Regions from separate parts of the Mesorhizobium sp. URHB0026 genome, predicted to be linked through region 4. Evidence: riboswitches for the same ligand, from Rfam matches in the RefSeq annotation. Region 4 holds a riboswitch; each other region holds the start of a gene.
What was found. A riboswitch is a leader RNA that binds a small molecule or an ion and turns the genes downstream of it on or off. The one in region 4 is predicted to bind cobalamin.

Region 1 (3,291 bases), 2.9 Mb from region 4:
CGTCTTCGAATATTGGGCGCATGAAGCCTCGTTCCTGCCGGTCGAGACCTACCCGCTGATGCGCTGGCGCATGCAGCGCGCCGAGCAAGGCGATGAAATGTATCTGGGACTGGCCAAATGGGGCCGCGAGCACGCCGCCTATATAGAAGAGATCCACCGCGAGGTCGTCGCGCGCGGGCCGATCGCCGCTTCGGCGCTCGAAGGCCAGAAAGGCTCCGGCGGCTGGTGGGGTTGGAGCCACGCCAAGCACGCCTTCGAGTGGCTGTTCTGGGCCGGGCGCATTACCACCGCGCACCGACGCGGCTTCGAGCGCTTCTACGACCTCCCGGAGCGCGTGCTGCCGCAGCCGATCCTCGATCTGCCGGTACCGACGCCTGAGGACGCGCATCGCGAATTGCTGCGCATTTCCGCCCGTGCCCATGGCGTGGCGACTTCAGGCGACCTGCGCGACTATTTTCGACTCTCGCCGGCCGACATGAAAGGCCGGCTGGAGGAACTGGTCGAACTCGGCGACTTGCTGCCGGTCCGTGTCGAGGGCTGGGACAAGCCGGCTTACCTTCACAAGGACGCCCGTATGCCGCGCAAGATCGAGGCCCGCGCCCTGCTGGCGCCGTTCGATCCGGTCGTCTTCGAGCGCTCGCGCTCAGAGCGGCTGTTCGACTTCCATTACCGCATCGAAATCTACACGCCGGCCGACAAGCGGCAATATGGCTACTATGTCCTGCCTTTCCTGCTCGGCGACAGGATTGTGGCGCGCATCGACCTCAAGGCCGACCGGCCGGCCAGTGTCCTGCGCGTCCATGCCGCCTACGCCGAGCCCGACGCACCGCCCGAAACCGCCGCCCAGCTCTTCGAGGAATTGAGGCAGATGCAGGGCTGGCTTGGCCTTGAGCGCATGGAAATAACCCCTGTCGGCGATCTCGGCCCGGCGCTGTCCGACATCGCGGTGTCGTAAGCTCGCGTTGACACCGCTGCCTGCAAGAGCCTAAATCCCATTCAGACGGTCTCCTCTCGGCAAAGGGAGGAGCCAAGAGGGAATGCGGTGCGGGATTGAAAATCCCAAATCCGCGGCTGTCCCCGCAACTGTGAGCGAAGAGCCAAGGCCGAAAGCCACTGGGATTGTCCCGGGAAGGCGGCTACCAAGGCGATGACCCGCGAGCCAGGAGACCTGCCGTCTGGAATGCAATAATCCGATCGCCTGGCGGGTTTTCCGGGCAAGGAGCCTGATTTGGATCGCGACAGCAGCTTTTCGGCTGAAACAACCGACATTTCGTCCGGCGGGGATGATTCCCTGGCCGGCATCACGGTCATTGTCTGCGCTTCCTGTCGCGACGAGACCGGCTCCGACGCCCATCCCCGGGCCGGCGAACTTTTGGCTGAAGATACGCGCCAAGCCGCCTTGGCCGAGAAGATTCGCGTCCGCACGGTCGAATGCCTCGGCAATTGCAAGCGCCGGCTTAGCGCCGCGATCCTGCGCGACGGCTGCTGGAGCTATGTGTTCGGCGATCTGACCACGACCAGCGGCGCCGATCTAGTAACCGGCGCGAAACTCTTCGCCACCTCGAGCGACGGCCTCATTCCCTGGCGGGGCAGGCCCGATAGCCTCAAGCGCGGCCTCGTTGCCCGCATTCCACCCCTCGACATGCTGAAAGACTGATCATGACAACATCTCTGTCTCGCGTTCCCTGCACCGTCGTCACCGGCTTCCTCGGCGCCGGCAAGACGACGCTGGTCCGCCATCTCCTGGAAAACGCGGGCGGCAAGCGGATTGCCATCATCGTCAACGAGTTCGGCGACATCGGCATCGACGGCGAGATCCTCAAGGGCTGCGGCATCGACACCTGCCCAGAGGAAAACATCGTCGAACTGGCCAATGGCTGCATCTGCTGCACCGTGGCCGACGATTTCGTGCCGGCCCTCGACAAGATCCTGTCGCTGACGCCGAAGGTCGACCATATCCTGATCGAAACCTCGGGCCTCGCTCTGCCCAAGCCTCTGGTCCAAGCCTTCCAGTGGCCGACGGTGAAGAGCCGCGTGACCGTCGATGGCGTCATCGCCGTGGTCGACGGCCCCGCACTGGCGGAAGGCCGCGTCGCCAACGACATGGACGCCCTGCAGGCGCAGCGCGCGCAGGACGAGAGCCTCGACCATGACGATCCGGTCGAGGAAGTGTTCGAGGATCAGATCGCCTGCGCCGACCTGATCATCCTGTCGAAGAGCGACCTGATGGACGCCGCCGGCTCGGCTCGCGCCAAGGCCATCGTCAACGAACACTCCGTCCGCGCCGTGAAGATCGTGCCGACGTCCCATGGCAAGGTCGATCCCTCGGTGCTGCTCGGGCTCGGTCTCGCCGTCGAGGACGACATCGAGAACCGCAAGTCCCACCATGACGGCGCATTCGATCACGAGCATGACGACTTCGACACGTTCATCGTCGACATTCCCTCGATCGCCAATCCCGACGAGTTGGCAAAGCGCGTCGCCGCCGCCGCCGAACAGGAAAACGTGCTGCGCGTGAAAGGCTTCGTCGAGGTCGGCGGCAAGCCGATGCGGCTCCTGCTGCAGGCCGTCGGCCCGCGGGTCAATCATTACTACGACCGTGCCTGGACCGCCGGGGACGACCGCCGATCGCGCCTTGTCGTCATCGGCCTCAAGGGGCTGAACCGTCCTGCGATCGAACGTATCCTCGCCGGCTGATTTCCAGGCCGCGCCGGGATGCACATCCTCACCACGACCTCCGCCTCGCTCGACGACCTCGCCGAGCCTGTCGATCTCAGGCAGGCGCCGGCGGACATCGTGGCCCTATCCTTCACCGACAGCGATCTCGCCGGACTGGCTGCGGCGTGGAAGGCGGATGCCGGTCGCCTGCCCTCGATGCGGCTGGCCGCACTGCGCGACCTGCGCCATCCCATGTCCGTCGACCTCTGGATCGACAGCGTCGCCCGCCACGCCAAAATCATCCTGGTGCGCATCCTCGGCGGCTACGAGTGGTGGCGCTATGGCTGCGACCAACTGGCGGTGATTGCCCGCGAACGCGGCATCAAACTGGCGCTGCTTCCCGGCGAAAGCCACGACGAGGATCTCAGGCTGGTCGAAGCCTCGACGCTGCCGCGTGCCGAACTGGACGGCCTGCTCGGCTATTTCCGCGAGGGCGGCCCGGCCAATATGAGCGCGCTGGTGCACAAGCTGGCAGGCCTGGCCGGACAGGATACGCCCGTCGCCAACCCGGTCAGCGTGCCGAAGGCCGGGTACTATCAGGCTGGATTGGGGGTCGCGGAGGAGCCGGCCGGT
Region 2 (3,291 bases), 1.2 Mb from region 4:
GGTAAGGCTGCTCCGGACTCAGTCCGCGTCGAGCGGCTCGGTTCCAACCGGCTTGCCGTCGCGCGACAGCCTGATCTTCTCGACCTTGTCCTCGGCGGCCTTCAGCAGCCGGTCGCAATGGACCTTCAGCGCCTCGCCCCGCTCGTAAATCCGGATAGACTGGTCGAGCGGCACGTCGCCCCGCTCCAGATCATCGACGATCTTCTCCAGTGCGTCGAGTGCCTGTTCAAAGCTCATCGCCTTGACGTCTTCGTTGATCTCACCGGTCATCATTCATCCTTTCATCAGTCGCCCGACATGGGCGGCGACCGAAAATGCCAATCCCTGCAGATCGTAGCCGCCCTCGAGCAGGCTGACGAGCCGGTTGCCGCCGTGGATTGCGGCGCGCTGCATCAGCTGGCCGGTCGCCCAGTCGAAATCGTCCTCGGTCAGATTGATTTCCGCCAGCGGGTCGCGATGGTGCGCGTCGAAGCCGGCCGAAATGACAATCAGATCCGGCGCGAAATTGTCGAGTGCCGGCAGCACGCGCGACAGGAACGCATCACGAAACACCTCGCTGCCGGTCCGAGGCGCCAGCGGCGCATTGACGATGTTGCCGGCGCCGGTCTCGCTCTTCGCGCCCGTGCCGGGATAAAGCGGCATCTGGTGCGTCGAGCAATAAAGCACCGAGGGATCGTCCCAAAAAATATCCTGCGTGCCATTGCCGTGATGCACGTCCCAGTCGACGACGGCGACGCGCTCGGCGCCGTGCTTCTTCTGCGCGTAGCGGGCCGCGATTGCCGCCGTGTTGAAGAAGCAGAAGCCCATGGCAGTGGTCTTTTCGGCATGGTGGCCGGGCGGACGGGCGGCGACAAAGACGTTGTCGGCGCGGCCCGCAAAGACGTCGTCGACGGCGGCATTGGCGGCACCGATCGCCGTAATCACCGCCTGCCAGCTTTTCGGGCTGGCGGTGGTGTCTGCGTCGATGCGGGCAATGCCTTCGTCGGGGATGGCGGCGCGGACACGCGCGACGAAATCGGCGGGATGCGCGTAGAGGATGGTCGCTTCGTCGCCCTGCGGTGCCTCGACGCGGTCAAGCGCGGCAAAAGCTTCGTCGTCGAGCACGCGCTCGATGGCGCGCAGGCGGTCGGGCCGCTCGGGGTGACCGGGCGGGGTGATGTGTTCGAGAAAGATCGGGTGCGTGTAAAGACGGGTGGCCATGCCCCCTATCTAGTGCCCCGGCGCCGTGATGGCCATGCGTTGCGGCTTGATCGCTGGGGAAAATCGAACCTGCGTCCATTCATGTCGCTGCGGGCATTGGCGTCGTCGGCCCTTCGGAGTAAGACTGCCGCTACTGCCTGGTGCCTGCCGGTCTGTTTGTTTTAGCCGCATTCCGCGACGCCAAGTGTTTCCACTTGGCTACAAATGCCCTGGCAGGAGAATCGGGAACACGGTTGAACTCCGTGGCGTGCCCAACGCTGTGAGGGGGACCGCGCCGGTAGATGCCACTGTCGATGACGGGAAGGCACCGGACGCGGGTTGATCCCGAGCCAGAAGACCGGCCTGGCAGGCATCGTCATCCGCATGGTCAGGCGGATGGCATCGATTGCAATCGCAAGGGGACAAGCGATGCGGGAAGCCATGACCGCTCAAATGGGCGATGGATTTGACCAGAGTGCGCGCGACGCGGTTTACCGTGCCATGTTTACGCGGCGCGACGTCCGCAGCCATTTTACATCGGAGGCGATCGACGACGAGGTGCTGGCGCGGCTGCTGCTTGCCGCCCACCACGCGCCATCGGTCGGCTTCATGCAACCCTGGAACTTCATCGTCATCCGCGATGCCGCGCGGCGGGCGGAGGTGCGCGACCTGTTCCTGGCCGCGCGAGAACGGGAACTGCCTGAAATCGAGGCAGAACGGCAGGCGCTCTACCGCAAGCTCAAGCTCGAAGGCATTTGCGAAAGCGCGCTAAACATCTGCATCACCTGCGACCGCGAGCGCTCGAAAGGCTCGCCGTTGGGGCGGTGGCACAATCCGGAGATGGATCTCTACAGCACGGTCTGCGCGGTGCAGAATTTCTGGCTGGCCGCGCGTGCCGAGGGCGTTGGGGTCGGCTGGGTCAGCATCATCGAGGCGCAAGCGCTGAAAAGCCTGCTGGCGATTCCCGATCACGTGACGCCGATCGCCTATCTCTGCGTCGGCCGCGTTTCCGAGTTCGCACCGAAGCCGGACCTCGAAACGCATGGCTGGGGCCGGCGGCTGCCGCTGCCCGAGCTGATCATGAGCGAGACTTTTCGCGGGCAAGGCGAAGCGCCGCTCAAATCAGCAGTGGCGCGCCTCGGCACCGTCGCCGGTGCGCCCGCGAGCCCGGCCGATCAGCTCGTCGCGCCGGCCGTGCCCCAGCGCGAACCGCCGAAAGTGGAGAGCGCCTTGTCCTTGAGTTCCCTGAACTTCGACGAAGCTTCGGCCAGCCTGGCGTCCCAGGCGGCATCGGGGACCTGACCCTCGATGGTCTTGAAATAGACCTGCATCAGGCAGGCAATGGCGAAGGGCTCGATGAAGGCCGCCTTGAAAGCCCAGGCAAAGACGATTGCCAGCACGAAAGCCCAGCCGGCGAGCTGCCCGGGCATGATGTAAAGAATAGCGGCTGCCGGAGCGAGCATCAGCAGGAAAATCACGAACGACACGGCCCACATGATGACCGCCAGCCAGACGGCGTTCTTGACCATGGTCTTACCGTTCTGGGCGTAGAGCACGACGCCTTGGCGCGCGGTTTCGAACGGCGAGGACGAATTGATGCGGATGTTGTAGCCAAGAATGATCTCGTCGACATAGGTCAGCGACAGGCGAATCACAGTGTTGAGGAACGGAAACCAGTCCGCTCAGGCCAGGAATAGGCAGGAAGGCCGCGATGCCGCCGAGCAGGCCGGTGATGGCGCGGATGGCGCCCTTGACCAATTGGTCGACAACGAAAAGGATGTTGGCCTCGGCAAAACGCTCGGTCACGATCTCTTTTGCGTAGGCGATCTGGTTCTGGCCGTCGGGAACATCATGGCCGTCGATCAGATGCACCATGACGGCTATATGGCCCGCTTTGACGACGTAGAGGATGTATTCGCGGATCCAGTAGACGGCGATCGAGACGATGCCGAAACCGACCACGCCGCCCCACATCGCAAAAGACAATGGTCCGTCGGGATCGGTGGAAATATGGCCGACGCCATAGCCGACGGATGCGCCGGTGCCGGTTGCCATGATGTAGGCCAGCGTGATGCCGAAATAGACGATCATGCGAAAGACAATGAAAGGCCA
Region 3 (3,291 bases), 2.9 Mb from region 4:
TGGCATAGGTCTGACCGGCGCTGCGCTCCGCCGGCGTCAAGCTCGGGAAGACCGGCCCGTGCGTCTGCCCATCACGCGACCATGTCTCAGCCCCGGCGCGCAGGCCGCCTGAAAATTCCGGCGCGTCATTGTCGGCGTGGCGGAGCCATTCGGGATCGTCATGCCGGCTCATCAGGCCGCGGCCATAGATCGGCACCAGCCGCGACAGGTCCTTGTGGACGCCCGGGCAGTGCAGGCACTCGTTGAAGTTTTCCCAAAAAATCTTCCAGTTACAGTTCATCACCTTGTGCAGCACATGGCCCGATACCAGCGTTTCCAGCGGCCAGTTGCCGAGATCGCCGGAGGCTGGGTCGAAGGAGGATTGCGCCGAGCCGGCGGCATCTTCCGCAAGATTGACGAAGACGAAGCCCCGCCACACCCGAGAGCGCGACGCGATAAAGCGGATGATCGGCCTTGTCGAAACCGTCAGGCAGCGATTTCGACGGCACGCGCACCAGATCGCCACGCAGCGAATAGGACCAGGCATGATACGGGCAGGTGATCAGCCGCGCCTTCAGCCGGCCCTCGCTTTCCTGGCAAAGCTGCGAGCCGCGATGCCGGCACGTGTTGTGGAAGGCACGCAACTCGCCGGTGTCGTCGCGCAGCACGAGGATTTCCTGCGTACCAACGCGGAAGGTGCGGAACGCCAAAGGCTGGGCAAGATCGGCCTCGCGGCAGACGAGCAGCCAGTCCCTGTACCAGATGGCGTCGAGATCGCGCTTATAGTTGTCCTGGTCCCAATAGGCCGATGAGGGCAGCGTCGGCTCGGTTCGAGTCAGGCCGTTATAGGGCTCGCGCTCGCTGGCATTGGGCTGCATGGCTGGCTTCCCGTGAGGGTGCCAGCCGACACCCGGCCATGAAGTTTGTCAATCGGGACGGGGTGAGGCAGCTTCGCCGATACGACGCTCCTGCGCTGGCGGCTGTCGGAATTTGGTTTGCCGGGCGCGGCGAATTTCCTTATAGTCGCCGATGTCGTCGGTTCCTTTTTGGAGCCAAGAGGGAATGCGGTGCGGGGAGGAATTCCTGCCCAATGCCGTGGCTGCCCCCGCAACTGTGTGCGGTAGTCCTCTCCATATGCCACTGAAGATTTTTCTTCGGGAAGGTGGGGAAGGGCGCTTATCCGCGAGCCAGGAGACCTGCCGGCGACAGGAAACTGACTTCGATGCCCTCGGGTGGAGGGCGAAAGGACAAGACATGACTACCGCTTCCGTCTCCCTCGGCGCCTCCGTCTCCTCGCAGTCCCGTTTCATGCAGCTCGCGCTCGCGGCGCTGCTCGGCATCTTCGTCGTCGGCTTTGTCGGCTTCTCGCATATAGATGCGGTCCACAATGCTGCCCACGACTATCGCCACTCGATGGCGTTTCCCTGCCACTAACGAGGATCCGACATCATGAATCTGTTTCGCAACGTCGTGTTCGTCGCGGCGATCGCGGGGCTTGTGGCCGGTGTCGTTCTCGCCTGCATGCAGGCCTATGCCACCGTGCCGCTGATCCTCAAGGCCGAAGTCTACGAAAAGGCCGGCGGCGGCCACCACCATGATCACGCGGCCGCACCAGCGGCGACCAATGACGCGATGAGCACGGTGGCGCCCGCTGGGAATGCCACGAGCTCTGCCGCGCCCGCGGGCACCGATGCCATGGCACCGGCGGAGGAAGACGAAGGCTGGGCGCCGGCCGACGGTTTCGAGCGTTTCGCCTTTAGCGTGGTTGCCAATATCGTCACCGGCATCGGCTTCGCGCTGGTCCTGGTCGCGGTTTCCGAGTTCTTCGGTGGCGTCGGCAACTGGCGCCAGGGCGTGTTCTGGGGCTTGGCCGGCTTTGCCGTGTTCACACTGGCACCGGGCCTCGGACTGCAGCCGGAACTGCCGGCAATGCCGGCGGCCGATCTTCTGCCGCGCCAGATCTGGTGGACGGCAACGGCGGCCGCGACCGCGATCGGCCTAGGCCTGATCGTGTTTCGCAGATCGTTGCCATTGACCATCCTCGCCGTCTTGCTGATCGTCGCGCCGCATGTCGTCGGCGCGCCGCAGCCCGACAGTTTCGAGACGCCGATCCCGGAAGGCCTGCACCATCAGTTCGTGGTGGCGGTGACGGTGACCAATCTGGTCTTCTGGCTGGTGCTGGGCGCGATCGTGGGCGTGGTGCGCCGGCGCTTCACCGCCACGGCGACCAGCATGCGCGACAGTTTTGCCTGATCGCGGCAGGCTGACCTTCATCATCGGTGGTGCGCGCTCCGGCAAGAGCGCGCACGCCGAAACCCTGGTGACGGCATTGGCCTCGCCATGGGCCTATATCGCCACGGCGCAAGCTTATGACAACGAGATGCGCGAGCGCATCGCGCTGCACCGCTGGCGGCGCGGTGAGGGCTGGTCGACCATCGATGCGCCACTCGACCTCGCCGAAGCGCTGGAGGCGTCGCCGGACGGTCAGCCGGTGCTTGTCGACTGTCTGACGCTGTGGCTGACCAATCACATGCTGGCCGATCACGACGTCGATGCCGCGTGCCGACGGCTGGCGGACGTGCTGTCTCGGCCGCGCGGACCGTGGTTCGTGGTGACGAACGAGGTCGGGCAGGGCATCGTGCCCGACAACGCGTTGGCGCGCCGGTTTCGCGATGACGCCGGCCGACTTAACCAGCGGGTCGCGGCAGTGGCCGACACGGTGCTGCTCATGGTGGCGGGGCTCCCGCTCAAGGTGAAGTGAAATGACCGACGACAAGGATGAAGAACGCCATCGCGCCAAGATGGCCAAGCGCAAGGCGGTGCAGGACGCCGAGGTTGCGGGCAAGACGATCGAGAAGGGATTGCTGATCGTCAACACCGGTCCCGGCAAGGGCAAGACCACGGCCGCCTTCGGTCTCGCGCTGCGCATGCTCGGCTACGGCAAGCGCGTCGGCGTCGTTCAGTTCATCAAGGGCAAATGGCACACCGGCGAGAAGGACGCCTTTGCCGCCTTTGGCGACCGCGTCGTCTGGCATGCAATGGGCGAGGGTTTCACCTGGGAGACCCAGGACCTGAAGCGCGACATCGCGGCCGCCGAGGCCGCCTGGGCCAAGGCCCTGGAATTGATCGACGATCCCTCGATCAGCCTTGTCGTGCTCGACGAGCTCAACATCGCGTTACGCTACGATTATCTCGCTCTCGACAAGGTAGTTGCGGCGCTCAAGGGCCGGCGCGAGGGTCTGCATGTCGTCGTCACCGGCCGCAACGCCAAGCCGGGGCTGGTAGAGGCTGCCGATCTGGTCACCGAGATGG
Region 4 (3,291 bases):
GGAGCCGACTTGCCGATCGACGCGGTGTTTGGATTGTCGGTGGAGGCAGCAGCAGCCTGGTTGGCGCCGTTGGAGCCATAGTTGTCGCTGCCGGCGAAAGCGCTGCCTGAGAGAGCCAGAACGGCGGCGGCAGCAAAGAGGATCTTGTTCATTTTAATACTCCTGAATTGTAGGGTCCACCGGCGCGGCAGGTTCACCCGCCGCGTGCCGGAGATGATTATTAATTGTTGCCGAAGAGGTTGTGGTCGGCGCCCGTCACAGGCGTCTGGGCAGCCGGCTCCGACTTCTTGGTCGAAGCGGTGTAGGAGCTGTCGACAGTGGCCGCGGGGGTCGCGGCGTTCGAACCATAATGGTCGCTACTAGCGAAGGCGCTGCCGGAAATCGCCAGAAGGGCGGCGGCAGTGAGAATGATCTTTTTCATTTTTGTACTCCAGTATTTTTCCCGTCCGTCTAGCGGCGTGTCTTGGATTGAATCGCGTCGTTCGGACCGCCCCGATGTGGGAGAGCCCCCTTGCCGTTTCCAATCACGAAGTTGTTCAGCGTGGACCATGACTCTGCTACTTGAAATTGTACCAACGCCTTCTACATGTCTCATTTTTCTGTTCGGTATCAAGTAGTTGACTAAGATGACGACCCGATCACCAACTGTGTCGGAGGGCTGGGCGTTCACACTGTCCTGCACGCACCGTCAACAGAAACGAACCGTTCGGTTCGATTTTAGACTGTGCTAATAGTCACTTTTCGAAACCGTTAACCCTTTTCCGGCCGGCTGAGGGTCGAAAACGGTGCCCGCGCGCGCCTGGCGAGAAGAGGCGATTCCCCCCGCGGCAATCATGCCGGGACGATCCCGCATGCGTGTCGCGCCGCATGGATGCGATGTCGCTTTCGTGCCGATGTCGCAAACCCTGTCGTGATTAGATCAAGCCATCTCAGGTGCCGCTGCGTGACGACGGAGCGGAGAATTGGGAAGCCGGTCAGATTCCGGCGCTGCCCCCGCAACGGTGGTGGAGTTCAAGTCGCAACGGGAGACCACTGGGCGAAAGCCTGGGAAGGTGTCGCGATGGTCCGCCAGGACAACTCCAGAGCCCGGAAACCAGCCCGAGATCGCTAGAACTCGACTGATCGCGGTGGGCGGTCAAGGGGCGGATGGTGTTGTCCGGCTTTCGCCGGCTTGCGCCCAGTCCTTCCTCCATCACCACCAGTTCAGTCCTTGAAAATGAGGACAGGACATGGACGCGCGCAACGACATGCTGAGGCTTTTGAACGGCCGCAGACAGGGCCTTTCGCTGGAACAGCCCTTCTATACCGACCCGGACTACTTCAAGCTGGACATGGAGCTGATCTGGTATCGCGACTGGCTGTTCATCGGCCATGATTGCGAGTTGCCCAAGCCGGGCAGCTTCATCACCGTGCAGATCGGCGATTATCCGGTCGTGCTGGTGCGCGATCAGCAGGGCAAGATCAACGCCTTCCACAATTCCTGCCGCCATCGCGGCAGCCGCGTCTGCAACACCGACAAGGGCATGGCCGCCAAGCTGGTGTGTCCCTATCACCAGTGGACCTACGAACTCGACGGCCGGCTGCTGTTCGCCCGCCAGATGGCCGATGGGTTCGACAAGAGCCAGTTCGGGCTCAAGCCGGTCGCCTGCGAAAGCGTCGCCGGCTATGTCTTCATCTGCCTGGCCAAGGAGCCCGCCGACTTCGCGCCGATGCGGGCGATGATCGAGCCCTATCTCCAGCCGCACCGGCTGAGCGAGGCCAAGATCGCCTTCGAGAGCACGATCATCGAGAAGGGCAACTGGAAGCTGGTCTGGGAAAACAACCGCGAATGCTACCATTGCGCGGGCAACCACCCTGAGCTGTGCAAGACCTTCCCGGAAGCGCCGACCGTGACTGGCGTGCAAGGCGCCGACAACGACCCGGAGATGCTGGCCCACTGGGCGAAGTGCGAAGCTGTTGGCCTGCCCAGCAAGTTTCGGATCGACCCGGCCGGACAATACCGCGCCACCCGCGCGCCGCTGCTGCGCGATGCCCAGAGCTACACGATGACCGGCAAGCGGGCGGTGAAGAGGAACCTGTCCGACAGCGTCTCGGCCGACCGGATCGGCACGCTAATGCACTATCACTACCCGACAACCTGGAACCATATCCTCGTGGATCATGCGGTGACGTTCCGCGTGCTGCCGGTCAGCGCCACGGAAACAGCGGTGACGACCAAATGGCTGGTCCACAAGGATGCGGTGGAAGGCGTTGACTACGATCTGCCCGAACTCACCCATGTCTGGACCGAGACCAACGACCAGGACCGCCGCATCGTCGAGGAAAACGCCTTCGGCATCCTGTCGCCGGCCTACGAGCCCGGTCCCTATTCGGAGCTGCACGAGGGCGGCGTCATCCAGTTCGTCGACTGGTACGCGCGCTTTATCGGCCCACGGCTTTCCGAAGACGGCCGGCCCGCTCTGCGCAGTGTCGCCTAGCGCATTTCGCCCAAACCGTGCAGCGTTTTGGGATCACGACATGCGCAAAATGAAAAGGTATGCAGGGATGAACGCCATGACTGATCTTGGCCTCTATCGCCATCTCGACCAGATGGCGCCGTGGAACGACAGGCTGCAGGTGCTGGAAGTGATCGGCGTCAGCGACGAGGCGCCCGACGTCAAGACCTTCACCTTCCGCTCGGACAACCAGACCTGGTTCCGCTACAAGCCGGGCCAGTTCGTGACGCTGGAATTGCCGACACCGGACGGCCCGCTGATGCGCACCTACACGCTGTCATCATCGCCGTCGCGACCATTCTCGATCGCGGTGACGGTGAAGGCGCAGGCGGGCAGCGTCGGCACACGCTGGATGTTCGATCACCTGACGCCCGGCTCGCACGTCAAGGCCTATGGACCGGCCGGCGACTTTTCGCTGCACAGCCACCCGGCGGCGAAATACCTGTTCATCTCGGCCGGTTCGGGCGTGACGCCGATGATGTCGATGCTGCGCTGGCTGAACGACTGCGCGCCATGGACCGATGTCGGATTCGTCAATTGCGCGCGGCGCCCTGAAGAGATCATCTTTCGCAAGGAACTCGAACTACTCGGCGGCCATATGCCGGGCCTGTCGCTCGGCTTCATGATCGAGGAGCGGTCGAGCCGCGAGGGCTGGTACGGCCATATGGGCCGCATCGACGCCATCCGGCTGCCGCTCCTGGCGCCCGATTTCCGCGAACGCGAAATCTTCTGCTGCGGCCCCGATCCCTTCATGCGCGCCGTGCGCGGCATGCTGGAGGCCGCCGGGTTCGACATG

Region 1: linked by a shared signal. The riboswitch ahead of ACVWWD_RS24340 (DUF1636 family protein) and the one ahead of ACVWWD_RS10110 (aromatic ring-hydroxylating oxygenase subunit alpha) in region 4 are both predicted to bind cobalamin.
Region 2: linked by a shared signal. The riboswitch ahead of bluB (5,6-dimethylbenzimidazole synthase) and the one ahead of ACVWWD_RS10110 (aromatic ring-hydroxylating oxygenase subunit alpha) in region 4 are both predicted to bind cobalamin.
Region 3: linked by a shared signal. The riboswitch ahead of ACVWWD_RS24115 (CbtB domain-containing protein) and the one ahead of ACVWWD_RS10110 (aromatic ring-hydroxylating oxygenase subunit alpha) in region 4 are both predicted to bind cobalamin.

What each region holds. Positions count from the first base shown of each region.
Region 1 is NZ_JBSSCN010000001.1:4,939,604-4,942,894, forward strand. Features, by position in the region: gene ACVWWD_RS24335 (winged helix-turn-helix domain-containing protein) at 1-955, shown strand, start outside; cobalamin riboswitch at 985-1,190, shown strand; gene ACVWWD_RS24340 (DUF1636 family protein) at 1,229-1,657, shown strand; gene cobW (cobalamin biosynthesis protein CobW) at 1,660-2,697, shown strand; gene cobN (cobaltochelatase subunit CobN) at 2,716-3,291, shown strand, end outside.
Region 2 is NZ_JBSSCN010000001.1:3,238,037-3,241,327, reverse strand. Features, by position in the region: gene ACVWWD_RS15880 (exodeoxyribonuclease VII small subunit) at 19-270, opposite strand; gene ACVWWD_RS15875 (histone deacetylase family protein) at 274-1,200, opposite strand; cobalamin riboswitch at 1,379-1,560, shown strand; partial or broken gene bluB (5,6-dimethylbenzimidazole synthase) at 1,564-2,238, shown strand; partial or broken gene ACVWWD_RS15865 (hypothetical protein) at 2,355-3,291, opposite strand, start outside.
Region 3 is NZ_JBSSCN010000001.1:4,893,097-4,896,387, reverse strand. Features, by position in the region: gene ACVWWD_RS24125 (SRPBCC family protein) at 1-280, opposite strand, end outside; gene ACVWWD_RS24120 (aromatic ring-hydroxylating oxygenase subunit alpha) at 270-857, opposite strand; cobalamin riboswitch at 999-1,197, shown strand; gene ACVWWD_RS24115 (CbtB domain-containing protein) at 1,234-1,413, shown strand; gene ACVWWD_RS24110 (CbtA family protein) at 1,429-2,232, shown strand; gene cobU (bifunctional adenosylcobinamide kinase/adenosylcobinamide-phosphate guanylyltransferase) at 2,225-2,740, shown strand; gene cobO (cob(I)yrinic acid a,c-diamide adenosyltransferase) at 2,742-3,291, shown strand, end outside.
Region 4 is NZ_JBSSCN010000001.1:1,991,321-1,994,611, reverse strand. Features, by position in the region: gene ACVWWD_RS10120 (DUF680 domain-containing protein) at 1-152, opposite strand, end outside; gene ACVWWD_RS10115 (DUF680 domain-containing protein) at 221-421, opposite strand; cobalamin riboswitch at 915-1,116, shown strand; gene ACVWWD_RS10110 (aromatic ring-hydroxylating oxygenase subunit alpha) at 1,230-2,477, shown strand; gene ACVWWD_RS10105 (hybrid-cluster NAD(P)-dependent oxidoreductase) at 2,554-3,291, shown strand, end outside.